DNA from 2 places in the Gordonia westfalica genome. Region 1 is predicted to be linked to the other one. Evidence: riboswitches for the same ligand, from Rfam matches in the RefSeq annotation. Region 1 holds a riboswitch; the other holds the start of a gene.

The links. Region 1 has a riboswitch for S-adenosylmethionine ahead of BLU62_RS14600 (bifunctional o-acetylhomoserine/o-acetylserine sulfhydrylase). Riboswitches for the same ligand answer to the same signal wherever they lie in the genome.
Region 2: linked by a shared signal. The riboswitch ahead of BLU62_RS28680 (aminotransferase class V-fold PLP-dependent enzyme) and the one ahead of BLU62_RS14600 (bifunctional o-acetylhomoserine/o-acetylserine sulfhydrylase) in region 1 are both predicted to bind S-adenosylmethionine.

Annotation. Positions count from the first base shown of each region.
Region 1 is NZ_FNLM01000034.1:2,014,313-2,020,652, reverse strand. Features, by position in the region: gene metX (homoserine O-acetyltransferase MetX) at 1-571, opposite strand, end outside; partial or broken gene BLU62_RS14600 (bifunctional o-acetylhomoserine/o-acetylserine sulfhydrylase) at 588-1,924, opposite strand; SAM riboswitch class IV at 1,988-2,109, opposite strand; gene BLU62_RS14595 (cutinase family protein) at 2,373-4,214, shown strand; gene BLU62_RS14590 (MFS transporter) at 4,303-5,574, shown strand; gene bfr (bacterioferritin) at 5,595-6,080, opposite strand; gene BLU62_RS14580 ((2Fe-2S)-binding protein) at 6,187-6,340, opposite strand, start outside.
Region 2 is NZ_FNLM01000036.1:508,394-514,733, forward strand. Features, by position in the region: gene BLU62_RS28650 (ABC transporter substrate-binding protein) at 1-43, opposite strand, end outside; gene BLU62_RS28655 (Rv0361 family membrane protein) at 180-776, shown strand; gene BLU62_RS28660 (rhodanese-like domain-containing protein) at 773-1,186, shown strand; gene BLU62_RS28665 (O-succinylhomoserine sulfhydrylase) at 1,183-2,400, shown strand; gene BLU62_RS28670 (ERCC4 domain-containing protein) at 2,493-3,437, opposite strand; gene BLU62_RS28675 (isochorismate synthase) at 3,454-4,521, opposite strand; SAM riboswitch class IV at 4,640-4,754, shown strand; gene BLU62_RS28680 (aminotransferase class V-fold PLP-dependent enzyme) at 4,773-6,122, shown strand; gene BLU62_RS28685 (hypothetical protein) at 6,119-6,340, shown strand, end outside.

The DNA of each region.
Region 1 (6,340 bases):
CCACGGCCAGCACCAGTGCACTGCGGACACGCTCCGGGTATTCGATGGCCCATTCGAGTGCGCGGGCTCCACCCATCGAGCCGCCGAGAACTGCTCCGACGCTGCGGATTCCGAGACGGTCGAGGAGGGCGACCTCGGCGCGGACCTGGTCGAGCACGGTGATCTGCGGGAAGCGCGAACCCCACGGCCGGCCGTCGGAGGCGAGGGAGCCGGGGCCGGTCGATCCCTTGCAGCCGCCGAGGACGTTGGCCGAGATGACGCACCACTCGTCGGTGTCGATGGCCATGCCGGGGCCGATGAGGCCGTCCCACCAGCCGGGCGCCTCGTGCTCGTCGTCGGCGGGACCGGTGACGTGGGAGTCGCCGGTGAGTGCGTGCAGGGTGAGGATGACGTTGTCGCGGGACGGCGACAACGTCCCCCAGCGCTGGAACGCCAGGGTGACGTTGTCGATCCGTTCGCCGCTGTCGAGAGGCAGCGAGCCGATGCCCATGCCGACGAGCTTCCCGTCCGGGACCGATTCCCAGTCGGGCTGATCAGACGCTTGCGCGTTCAGGTCGATACTCACCGACAAAACTGCCTCACCTGTCTCACTTGGCGGCTGCGAAGCCCTGTTCGAGGTCCGCCAGGATGTCGTCGATTCCCTCGATACCCACGGCCAGGCGCACCAGGCCCGGGTGACACCTGCGGCGAGCTGCTCCTCGGGGGTCAGCTGGCTGTGGGTGGTCGAGGCCGGATGGATGACCAGCGAACGGACGTCGCCGATGTTGGCCACATGGCTGTGCAGACTCAGGGCGTCCACGAACTTCTTGCCCGCGTCGACACCGCCGTTGATCTCGAAGGCGATGATCGCACCCTGGCCCTTGGGGGCGAGCTCCTGGCCGCGCTGGTACCACGGCGAGGACTCGAGACCGGCGTAGGCGACGGACTCGACCTGGGCGTGACCCTCCAGGAACTTCGCGACCTTCTGTGCGTTGGCGACGTGACGCTCGACGCGCAGGCTCAGGGTCTCGAGGCCCTGGGCGAGCAGGAACGCGTTGAACGGGGCGATCGCGGCGCCGGTGTCGCGCAACCACTGGACGCGAGCCTTGAGTGCGTAGGCCGGGGCGCCCAGGTCGGCGAAGACCGCGCCGTGGTAGCTGGGGTCCGGGGTGGTGAAGCCGGGGAACAGGTCGGTCTTGGTTCCATCTGGGCCGTCCCGCTGGACGCGCCAGTCGAAGGTGCCGCCGTCGACGATGACGCCGCCGACCGCGGTGCCGTGTCCGCCGATGTACTTGGTGGCCGAGTGGACGACGATGTCGGCGCCGTGGGCCAGCGGGTTGATCAGGTACGGGGTGGCGACGGTGTTGTCGATGATCAACGGCACGCCGTTGCGGTGCGCGACCTCGGAGATGCCCTTGATGTCGAGGATCTCGTTGTTCGGGTTGGAGATCGACTCACCGAAGAACGCACGGGTGTTGTCACGGACGGCGGCCTGCCACGACGCGGGATCCTCGGGATCCTCCACGAAGCTCACCTCGATGCCGAGCTTCGGCAGGGTGTAGTGGAAGAGGTTGTAGGTGCCGCCGTAGAGACGCGGGCTCGACACCACGTGACCGCCGGTCTCGACGATGTTGAGGATCGAGTAGGTCTCGGCAGCCTGGCCCGAGGACACGAGCAGAGCGGCGACGCCGCCTTCGAGGGCGGCGATGCGCTGCTCGACCGCGTCCTGCGTCGGGTTCATGATGCGGGTGTAGATGTTGCCCGGCTCCGCGAGACCGAAGAGGTTCGCCGCATGCTGCGTGTCGTTGAAGACGTAGGAGGTGGTCTGGTAGATCGGCAGCGCCCGGGCATTCGTGGCCGCGTCGGCGGCCTGGCCGGCGTGGATCTGCTTGGTCTCGAAGCTCCAGCTGTCGGCTGGATTGGTGCCCTCGTTGGCATCAGACATGACGATTGATCACTTTCTACGGTCGGCAGGGCCAAACTCGACCCTGTTGGGGTCCGACCTTCGGACCCGCGCTTGCCGGGGCGTCGCTTCTGCGATCCCACAACCCGGTCATCACCCGGAGCACCCCACCGCGGTTGGAGGGTTGCCGATCAGCAAGCCGGGGCTTGACGCTGATACTCATGACCTGGCGACAAGGATATAACACGGATGTGAGTGCCAGAGAACCCTCCCGGTCACCGCGAATCGAACCCCTCGAAAGGCGCCGGAAACGTGTATCGAATGTGTAGTCCGACCGGTTGAAATCGCGGAATGTGCAGTGTGAATCGCCAGTACACGATCATTAGCGTTTCTCAGCATCGTGTCAGGTTCGTCGGAGCCGAATAGGGTTCGGGCAACCCCGGCGGACGGCTCCACCATGTGGTCCGGGCTCATCGAGGAGAACGACCTCATGGCTGCGATGGCGCACCTCCGGTCCCGTCGGACCTCATTGCTGATCGCTTCGATCACCGGTTTCGCCGTCGCCGCGGCGATGTGTCTTCCGGGCGAGGCGCTCGCCGATGACTCGGCTTCCTGCGGCGCGGGCGCCGTCGTGATCGCGGCGGGCACCAACGACCCCGAGGGACGACACCTCGTCGGCGTCACACAGCGTTATACGGGCCTCGGACCGAACGGACAGCCCGATCCGAATTCGCAGTACGCGGGCGACGCCGGTTACAAGGTCATCTACGCCGACTATCCGACGACGCTGTGGCCGCTGGGCGCGGCCGGCTACGACGACAGCGTCGCACAGGGGAACGCGGCGACCAAGTCCGCGATCGCCGGCTACCAGTCACGGTGTTCGGGCAGACCGGTCGTCGTGGCCGGGTACTCCCAGGGCGCCCGGGTCGCCGGCGATGTCCTCGCCGACATCGGCTCGGGTGCTCCCGTCGAGGTAGTGGCGACCGACGAGAACGGCGACCCGATTCTCGACGACGAGGGCAACCCGGTCACCGTCGTCATCGACCCGGACGGGGTCAGCGGCGAGCTCTACTCCGACCCACGGCGGGCCGGGGACAAGACCGGACGCGGAATCGAACTCTCCTTGATCGGCGTGATCCCGGGGCTGACGATGTCCGGTCCGCGCGGGGCCACCGGGACCGACAGCGGTTTCGGTGAGCTCGAGGGCCGCGTGGTGTCGGTGTGTATCGAGGGCGACCCCATCTGCGACCTGCCCGATCCCATCTACGACCCGATCGGTGCGATCGACGGGCTTCTCGGATATCAGGTCAAGCACTTCCTCTACCCGTTCGCGATGTACCGGGACCCCACGTCCCAGTGGGCGACGCGACCGGTCTCGTGCAACGCCGCGGGCACGGTCTGCATGGTCGGGGCGAAGTCCGCATTCGCCGAGCTCGTCCAGGGCTGGGCGTCCGACCTCGGATACACCGGCGAGATCGGCGACTTCCTGTCCGGCCGTCCGACGATCGGCCTGCCGCTCGGCATCACCCTGGCGAACCTGCAGCCCGTCGTCCGCCTCGTCCAGGGTTTGCTGCCGCCGCTGCCGCAGCTGGGTTACGGCGGCTACCTTCCCGACCTCTTCGTCTTCGAGGACATCCTGCAGGGCATCGTCAGCCTGTCCCCGGCGCGTCTCATGCGCGGTGTGACCGCGCTGGCCGCCAGCGTGCGCAGCATCGTGCTGCTGCCGGTGAACTTCGTCCGGTACTGGGCGGGTGAGATCGTCGGGCCGACGGTCACGTCGCAGCCGACGACCCCTGCGGTGCTCGCATACGACGACGCCGGCGGCTCCCGCGCGTCGGTGGCCCTCGCGCGGTTCGTCGCCACCGTCGACGACGAGTCCGGGACCGGCGCGCCGGTGGTCGAGGCGACCGACCGCGGTTCCGACGGGCCGGCCGTCACCGACGTGGCCGGTCCGTCGGGTGACGACTCCGCCACGGGCCCGGACGCAGCGGCGACCGTGCCGGCGGCCGAACCCGACCGCACCCCGACCGGCGGTGGAGACGGCACCGTCCCCTCGGCCGGTGGCAGCGATCCCGGCGTCACGCGCTCCGAAGGCGACCCCGCGGATGCGCCGTCGTCCGACGATGGGACCTCGGGCGGTCCGGACGGCGGCTCCGGGGGTTCGGAGAGCTCGAACTCGGACAGCTCGAACTCGGACAGCTCGAACTCGGACAGCTCGAACTCGGACAGCTCGAACTCGAACAGCGGCAGTGGCGCGGACAGCAGCAGCTCGAACTCGGACAGCAGCAGCGACTCCGACGGCTCGTCGAGCAGCGGCTCGGGCGCCGAGTAGGTCCGCCGGGCAGGAGCAGTCGAACTCTGTGAATCAACTCACCGGGTGTAGGGGAATGGCGCGCTCCGGGGGCCGGTTGGCATGAGGCGTGCCTGACGCTCCCACGACGACCTCCGGTGCACCGGACGATCTCGCTCTGAACGTGCTCGACGACGCGTCGTCGACGGTGCGGGGGCGTCCCTCGACGATCTCGGGTCGTGCCCGCCGGCTGACGATCCTCGCGCTCGCCCTCGGCGGTTTCGGTATCGGGACCACCGAGTTCGTCGCGATGGGGCTGCTCCCCAACATCGCCGGCTCGCTCGACGTCTCCGAACCGACCGCCGGTCACGTCATCTCCGCGTATGCGCTCGGCGTCGTGGTGGGTGCCCCGCTGATCGCGGCGCTGACGGCCCGGATGTCGCGGCGGACGCTGCTGATCGCCCTGATGGTGGCGTTCACCATCGGCAACCTGGCGACCGTGCTCGCGCCGTCGTACGGACTTCTCCTGGTGGCGCGGTTCGTCGCCGGTCTGCCGCACGGTGCGTACTTCGGGGTGGCGGCGCTGGTGGCTGCGCACCTCGCCGGCCCGGGGAATCGGGCCAAGGCGGTCGGGCAGGTGATGCTCGGTCTGTCGGTCGCGAACGTCGTCGGCGTGCCGGCGGCCGCCTGGCTGGGGGAGACGTTCGGCTGGCGCTCTGCATTCGCGATCGTCGTCGTCATCGGTGTGGCGACCGTCGTCGCACTGGTCCGCGCGTTGCCGAGCCTGTCGGGTATGACGATCACCGACCCGCTGACCGAGCTCGGGGCCCTCAAGCGGTCGCAGGTGTGGTTCACCCTGGTGATCGGCGTCGTCGGATTCGGCGGGATGTTCGCCTTCTACACGTACCTGAACTCGGCACTCACCTCGGTGACGGGATTATCGGTCTCGGTCGTGCCCTTCGCCCTGATGCTGTACGGCCTGGGCATGGTGACCGGCAACTTCGTCGGCGGTTACGCCGCCGACCGCAGTGTGTCCATCGCCATCCTCGCCGGGCTGTTCACCAGTGCCGTCACGCTCGCAGCCTTCGCGGTCCTTGCCCAGAATGCCTGGGCGGCACTGATTCTCACGTATTTCGTCGCACTGACCGGGTCGACGATGCTCCCGGCGCTACAGACGCGCCTGATGGACGTCGCGGCCGACGCACAGACGCTGGCCGCCGCGCTCAACCACTCGGCGCTCAACATCGCCAACGCCGCGGGCGCCTTTCTCGGCGGCGTCGTGGTCGGTGCCGGCTGGGGATTCCTGTCGCCCTCGGCGATCGGTGCGCTCCTGGCCGTCGGTGGCCTCGCCGTCGCCGGAGTCGCGATCCTGACGGCCCGACGCCGGCCTGCCGGCGCCTGAGTGGTGGAGGGTGCGGCCGGTCAGCCGTTGGACGGGGGAGTCGCGATCGTCTTCGACAGGTAGAGCGGCTCGCCGAGCTTGTTGATCAGCTCGAGCTGTGTCTCGAGGTAGTCGATGTGCTCTTCCTCGTCGGCGAGGATCTTCTCGAGGAGATTCGCGCTCGTGATGTCGCCCTTCTCGCGGCACATCGCGATGCCCGGGCGCAGTCGCTCGACGACCTCGACCTCGATGGCCATGTCCGACTCGAACTGCTCGCGGATCGACTGTCCGATGCGCAGCGGCAGCAGACGCTGGTAGTTCGGCAGTGCCTCGAGGAACAGGATGCGGTCGGTGAGGATCTCCGCGTGCGTCATCTCCTCGATGGACTCCGCGCGGGTCTTGGCCGCGATCTCGGTGAGGCCCCAGCTCTCCTGCATCTTCGCGTGGAGGAAGTACTGGTTGATCGCGGTGAGCTCGCTGGTGAGCTGCTCGTTGAGGAGTTCGATGACCTCGTCGTCGCCACGCATATGACAGCCTCCCGTTAGCCGAATATGTCTCGTGACGAAGCTAACACGGCAAAACCCCCGCGCGCGCACTCGCGCGAGGTTGTGACCGGAGTTGTCGGATGTCAGATCATGCGGCGCTCGTCGCGGTGGCCAGCCTTTCGCTCAGGATGCTGTCGAGTTTGTCCAGGCAGGTTCCGCAGCCCTCGCCCGCGCCACACCGATCGCTGATGTCGTCGACGGTGTAAGCGCCGGCATCGCAGTGCTCATGAACTTCGTCGACG
Region 2 (6,340 bases), on a different contig from region 1:
CCGCGAGCAGGAGTCCGAACAGTCGATGGGTGAGCGAACGCATGAGGTCCTCGCCGGTCGGCAGCAGTTGTTAGGGCCACCTTACTGATCGCGGTCGGTGGCGCCCCCCGCGATTCGGCCGCAGGGCTGCGCCGACGCCGGGCGGAGATCACACCCGGTCGGTCGATACACTTCGCGCCATGGCCAAAGCTGCAGGCGGGGGCCCCGACAACAAGCCCTCCGGTAAGGGCGCCGCATCCCGGAACACCTCACGGGGCGCTGCGTCCTCGAAGAAGCCTGCGTCCGGGAAGGTCGGATCGCCGAACGAGGACGTCGACGCCGCCCTCGTCGAGGAGGCGCCGCCCAGTTGGAAGAACGCGTGGCCGTTCTTCGCCGCGGCGGGATTCGTCGGACTGGTGGTGCTCGCGATCGTGCTCTCCAGCATCTCGCGGCCGGCGGAGGAACGGGTCAGCGACGACGCGCGGGTCCAATACGCCATCAACGACCTGTACACGGCCAAGAACGGCCCGAACTACGTCGAGTACCGCGCGAATACATGTGAGGCCGATCTGAACATGCCAGGCTTCCCCGCCGAGGCGCAGTTCGTCGCCGAGAACCAGGCGTCGCTGGACAAGAACGGCCACATCGAGATCCCCGAGATCACCGACCTGGTGGTCGACGGTGACCGGGCGACCGTGAAGGTCCATTGGCACTATAAGAACACTCCCGACGACAAGCAGGTCGTCGAGACGACCGTGATTCGCGAGAACGGCGAATGGAAGGTGTGCTCATCATGACCTATGCCGGCGACCTGACCCCCCTCGAGGCATGGGAGAAGCTCGAGAACAACCCCGACGCGGTCCTCGTCGACTGTCGGACGCAGGCCGAATGGTCGTTCGTCGGCGTCCCCGACCTCGAGGTGCTGGGCAAGCGCACGATCTTCGCCGAGTGGACGACGTTCCCCGAGGGCCGGCGCAACGAGCAGTTCGTCGCGCAGCTGCGCGACGCCGGGGTCACCGATGACAACGAGGTCATCTTCCTCTGCCGCTCGGGCCATCGATCGATCGGTGCGGCCGAGGCGGCGACCGCCGACGGAATCGGCAAGGCCTACAACGTGGTCGACGGGTTCGAGGGTGCCCTCGACAGCAACGACCATCGGGGCGCGTCCGGGTGGCGTGCCGAGAATCTGCCGTGGAGGCAATCGTGAGTGCTGATCTGTCCGTGGGTCGTGAACTGCCGGAAGGTCTTTCGCCCGACACCATCGCCGTTCGCGGCGGCCTCGTCCGCTCCGGGTTCCACGAGACCGCCGAGGCGCTCTACCTGACCAGCGGATACGTCTACGACTCCGCCGAGGCCGCCGAGCGCGCCTTCACCGGCGAGGACCAGCGGTTCGTCTACTCCCGGTACGGCAACCCGACCGTGCACATGTTCCAGGAGCGCCTGCGTCAGCTCGAAGGTGCGGAGGCCTGCTTCGCGACCGCAAGCGGCATGGCCGCGGTGTTCGTCGCGCTCGGCGCCCTGCTGAAGGCCGGCGACCGGCTCGTCGCCGCCCGCAGCCTGTTCGGCTCATGCTTCGTGGTGTGTAACGAGATCCTGCCGCGCTGGGGCATCGAGACCGAGTTCGTCGACGGCGAAGACCTCGAGCAGTGGGAACGCGCATTGTCGAAGCCGACCGACGCGGTGTTCTTCGAGACCCCGTCGAACCCGATGCAGACGCTCGTCGACGTCGCCAAGGTGTCCGAACTGGCCCACGCCGCGGGCGCGAAGGTGGTGCTGGACAACGTCTTCGCCACCCCGCTGCTGCAGCGCGGCCTGGAACTCGGCGCCGACGTCATCGTCTACTCGGGCACCAAGCACATCGACGGCCAGGGGCGCGTCATGGGCGGCGCCGTCCTCGGCACCAAGGAATACATCGACGGCCCGGTCCAGCAACTGATGCGTCACACCGGTCCGGCGCTGAGCCCGTTCAACGCCTGGACATTGGTCAAGGGACTCGAGACGATGCGCCTGCGGGTCGACGCCTCGGTCGCCTCGGCGCTGCGCATCGCGGAGTTCCTGGAAGCCGATCCGCGGGTTCGCTGGGTGAAATACCCGTTCCTGCAGTCACATCCGCAGTACGAACTCGCCAAGAGCCAGATGTCCGGCGGTGGCACCGTGGTGACCTTCGAGCTCAACGACCACGACGGCATCGACGGCAAGAAGCGCGCCTTCGAGGTGCTCAATGCCCTGCAGGTCATCGACATCTCCAACAATCTGGGTGACTCCAAGTCGCTGATCACCCACCCGGCCACCACCACGCACCGCGCGATGGGACCAGAGGGACGTGCCGCGATCGGACTCAGCGACTCGGTCGTCCGGCTCTCCGTCGGCCTCGAGGGCATCGACGACCTGCTCGCAGACCTGGATCAGGCGCTCGGCTGACCGGCAAACCCACCCTTTTTCCGCAGAATCACCACCCCTCGGGGTGCTGGGTTTGCCGAAAAAGGGTGGGTTTCTGGCTGGCGGCTAGCCTCTCAGCCGTTCCGGGCCTCCCACGCCCGGCGTACCGCGCTCGGGATACGGCCTTTCGCCGGGACCTCGATGCCTTGGGCGGTCGCCCATGCGCGGATCTGCGCGGGAGTGGCTTCCGGACCCGCGAGACTCTCGACGACGGCTTCGGTGCCGACCGCCAGTCGCCACTCATGAAGTGCGGCGCCAAGCCAGCGATAGGTCCACTCCTCGGCGAGTTTTCGGTTGTCGCAGAACACGATCGGCACCGACGGGAACCGAACCTGGGCTTCGGCGACTGCCTCGGCCAGTGGCGAGGCTGCGACGTGTTCGTGGTTGAAGATCTTGCTGTAGGCCGCTTCGACGACGACCGCCGCACGGTGTAGGCCAGCGAGGTCCGCGAGCTGGTAGGTGAATTTCCCCGACATCAGGCCACCGGCGAGGTCGTCGATCGATTTTCGTTCGACCGCGGCGACGACGGTGTCCCCCTCGACGATCGCGTAGTCGCCGGCGGACAGCCGGCGCCGGGTGGTGGTCGCCTGCTGGTGACCGAACGAGTACGCGTACTTCTCGCCGGAGTCGACGACGATCTCGAGAGCCTGTCCGTGGGCCCGGGCTGTGGGTAGGGCTACGTTGGGTCGAGCTTGTTTGGTGGTACGACGCGATTGCCAGAAGATCATCTCTCGGCCCCGTGCGCGCGTCAGGACGAATTGTGACCGGTTCTCGCGGGCGCGGTCGAGGACGAGATCGATGGCGGCGCCGCGTCGTGAGACCGATCGAACCGGATGGGTCTCGACGATCTCCGGTTCCGCGGGCCACTCGAGTGCCCGGTGACAGTAGATCTTCGTCGCGCGGGGCCAGGTGTCACGGACCTTGAGCACGATTCCATTGGGGCCGAGGGGAATCCGCACGAGATAGGGCAGCGTCGACCCTTCTTCGGGGTTTCGCGCCACGACGAAATCGTCGATCATCGTCGACGATCGTAACTCAGATCGCTCTCATCCCGAGCGCGTTCAGCACAGTCCTCAACTTGAACGCGGTCTCGTCCAGTTCCGCCTGCGGATCGGAGTGTTCGACGATGCCGCCGCCGGCCCACGTCCGCAGGCTCCGACCATCGGCTGCGAGTTCGGCGCAGCGGATGGTGACCATCCATTCGCCGTCCCCGGCGGCGTCGCACCAGCCGACGGTGCCGGCATAGAAGCCCCGATCACCTTCGACGTCGCGGATGATCTGGGCGGCAACATCACTCGGGGTTCCGCAGACGGCGGGTGTGGGTCCCAGGAGTAGGGCCAGGTCGAGTGCGGTGGTCGCCGGGTCGCGCAGCGTCGCACGGATCGGGGTGGCCAGATGCCACATCTCCCCGGTCGACTCGAGCTGTGGTGTCGACGGTGCGTCGACGTCGTCGCAGAGGTGCCCAAGGCGTTCGCGAAGATGGTCGACGACGAAGGCGTGCTCGGCGAGATCCTTTGCCGAGGATGCCAATTCGTCGGCGGTCGCACGGTCGGCCGCCGGGTCGGCGGACCGCGGTGCCGAACCCGCATACGGGTGGCAGGTCACCGTCGAGCCCGACTTGCGCAGTAGTGCTTCGGGACTCGCGCCGAGCAGCCATGAGCCCGAACCCGTTGCGGCGCCGAGATCGACAGCAAACGCGTTGTGTCCGGCGTTTCCGCCGGCGAGTGCGTCGAGGAATTCGGCCGGCCGGATCTGTTCGTCGAGCACCAGGTCCACACTGCGCGCGAGCACGACCTTCCCGACGTCGCCGGCGACGATGCGTTTGACCGCGTGCGCGATGCGTTCGCGATGCTCGTCGGCGTCGGGGTGAAGCACGGTCGATACCGCTCGCCGGGACAGTGGCGCACTCCCGGTCAGGGGAGCCTCGCCGGTCTGCAGGCGGGCGGGGGCGACCAGCGCCGCCGGGTCGCGGACATCGAACGGGATCGCCCCGGTCAGCGCCTCGACCTCGCCCGCCCGCAGCGCAGCGGACGCCTCGTCGACGTCGGTGAACGACCGGACCACCCCTTCGCCCCGCACGGTGCCGTGCGGGCGCGACAACACGAAGACCTCACTCGATGTCGGTGACACGACAGCCAGGGTACAGGTAAGCCTGCCCTAACTTCGAATCACGGTGATCCTAAATTGACACCTCGTGGCGGGATCCGCGAACCTTGTCGCAGGTCATGAGTGCCAGTGACAAGCCCCGGCTCGCTGGTCGGCAACCCTCCTCCACGGTGGGGTGCTCCGGGTGACGACCCGGCTGCGTTCGAACCCGAACGCGGCAAGTGTGGATTTCTCGAGGAGTTCTCGTCATGACTGCTGTGCTCTCGGCACCCGTCGAACCCGCCCGTCCGGCTCGCGATGCAGTGCTGTCCGACGCCGCCCCGGCACCGTTCATCCCAGCCCTCGCGCCGGTCGTCGGCGCAGAGGCACAGGTCCCCGTCGCCGCAGGACGCAGCGTCGCCTACGCCAATCTCGACTACGCAGCGAGCGCGCCGGCGCTGGCGTCGGTCGCCGCGCACGTCGCCGGTGCGCTCGGTGAGTACGCCAGCGTGCACCGCGGCGCCGGGCACCTGTCGCAGGTCACCACCCGCCGATACGAAGCCGCCCGCGAGACCGTCCGCGGGTTCGTCCGCGGCCGGGTCGACGACACCGTCGTCTTCACCCGCAACACCACCGACGCCATCAACCTCGCCGCCCACATCACGCCCGGCGACGTCGTGGTCCTGGACATCGAGCACCACGCCAACCTGCTCCCGTGGTGCGCGCCGAAGAACGGCCGCAATCGGGCGCGCGTCGTCACCGCCCGCGACACCATCGAGGACACCCTCGTCGCGATCGAGGCCGAACTCGCCTCGAAGCCGGCGTCGCTGCTGGCCGTGACCGCGGCGTCGAACGTCACCGGCGAGGTCCTCCCGATCAGCCGGCTGGCCTCGATCGCCCACCGTCACGGCGCGCGCATCCTGGTCGACGCCGCGCAGCTCGTCGCGCACCGTCCCATCTCGATCGTCAGCCACGGCATCGACTACCTGGCCTTCTCCGGGCACAAGGCGTACGCGCCGTTCGGTGCCGGGGTGCTCATCGGACGGTCGGACTGGTTCGACGCCGCCGACCCGTATCTCGCCGGTGGCGGAGCGACCGCCGACGTCGATGTCCGCCACGACGACCACACCGCCGGCGCCACCTGGCACACCGGCGCCGCTCGCCACGAGGCCGGCTCACCCAACGTGCTCGGGGCCGTCTCGATCGCCGAGGCGTGCGCCGCGCTCGCCGAACTCGGCCCCGAGGCCATCGGCCTTCACGAACTCCGGCTCTGCGAACGGCTCGACGCCGGGCTGGCACGCATCGACGGAGTGCGACCGCTGCAGATCTTCACCGACTCCGCCGACCGCGTCGGCATCGCCGGATTCACCGTCGACGGAGTAGCGCCGCGGGCCGTCGCCGAATACCTGAGCGACGAACACGGAATCGGCGTGCGCGACGGCAAGTTCTGCGCCCACCCGTTGCTCAAACGGCTCGGTCACCCCGAGGGTGCCGTCCGCGCGAGCTTCGGCGCCGGCACCACCTCCGACGACGTCGACCGCCTGCTCGACGCACTCGCCTCGCTCTGCGACACCACGACCATCACCCGACCAGAACTCGACGAGGGGAACCCGGCATGACCATCCAACTCGACACCACTCGCGGCGCCGTCACCATCGGGCGCCCCGGCTTCCGGGTCGCGGTCGCGGGAGATGCTGTGGCACAGACCTTCCCGATAGTCGTGCGTCGCGAGACGCTGCGGGATGCGCAGCGTGCGCGTTCGCTGCTGCGGGCCGGTACCCACGATCAGGCGAACTTTGTGGTCGCCCTCGAGATCGAGGTGGCCATCGCGCCGCAC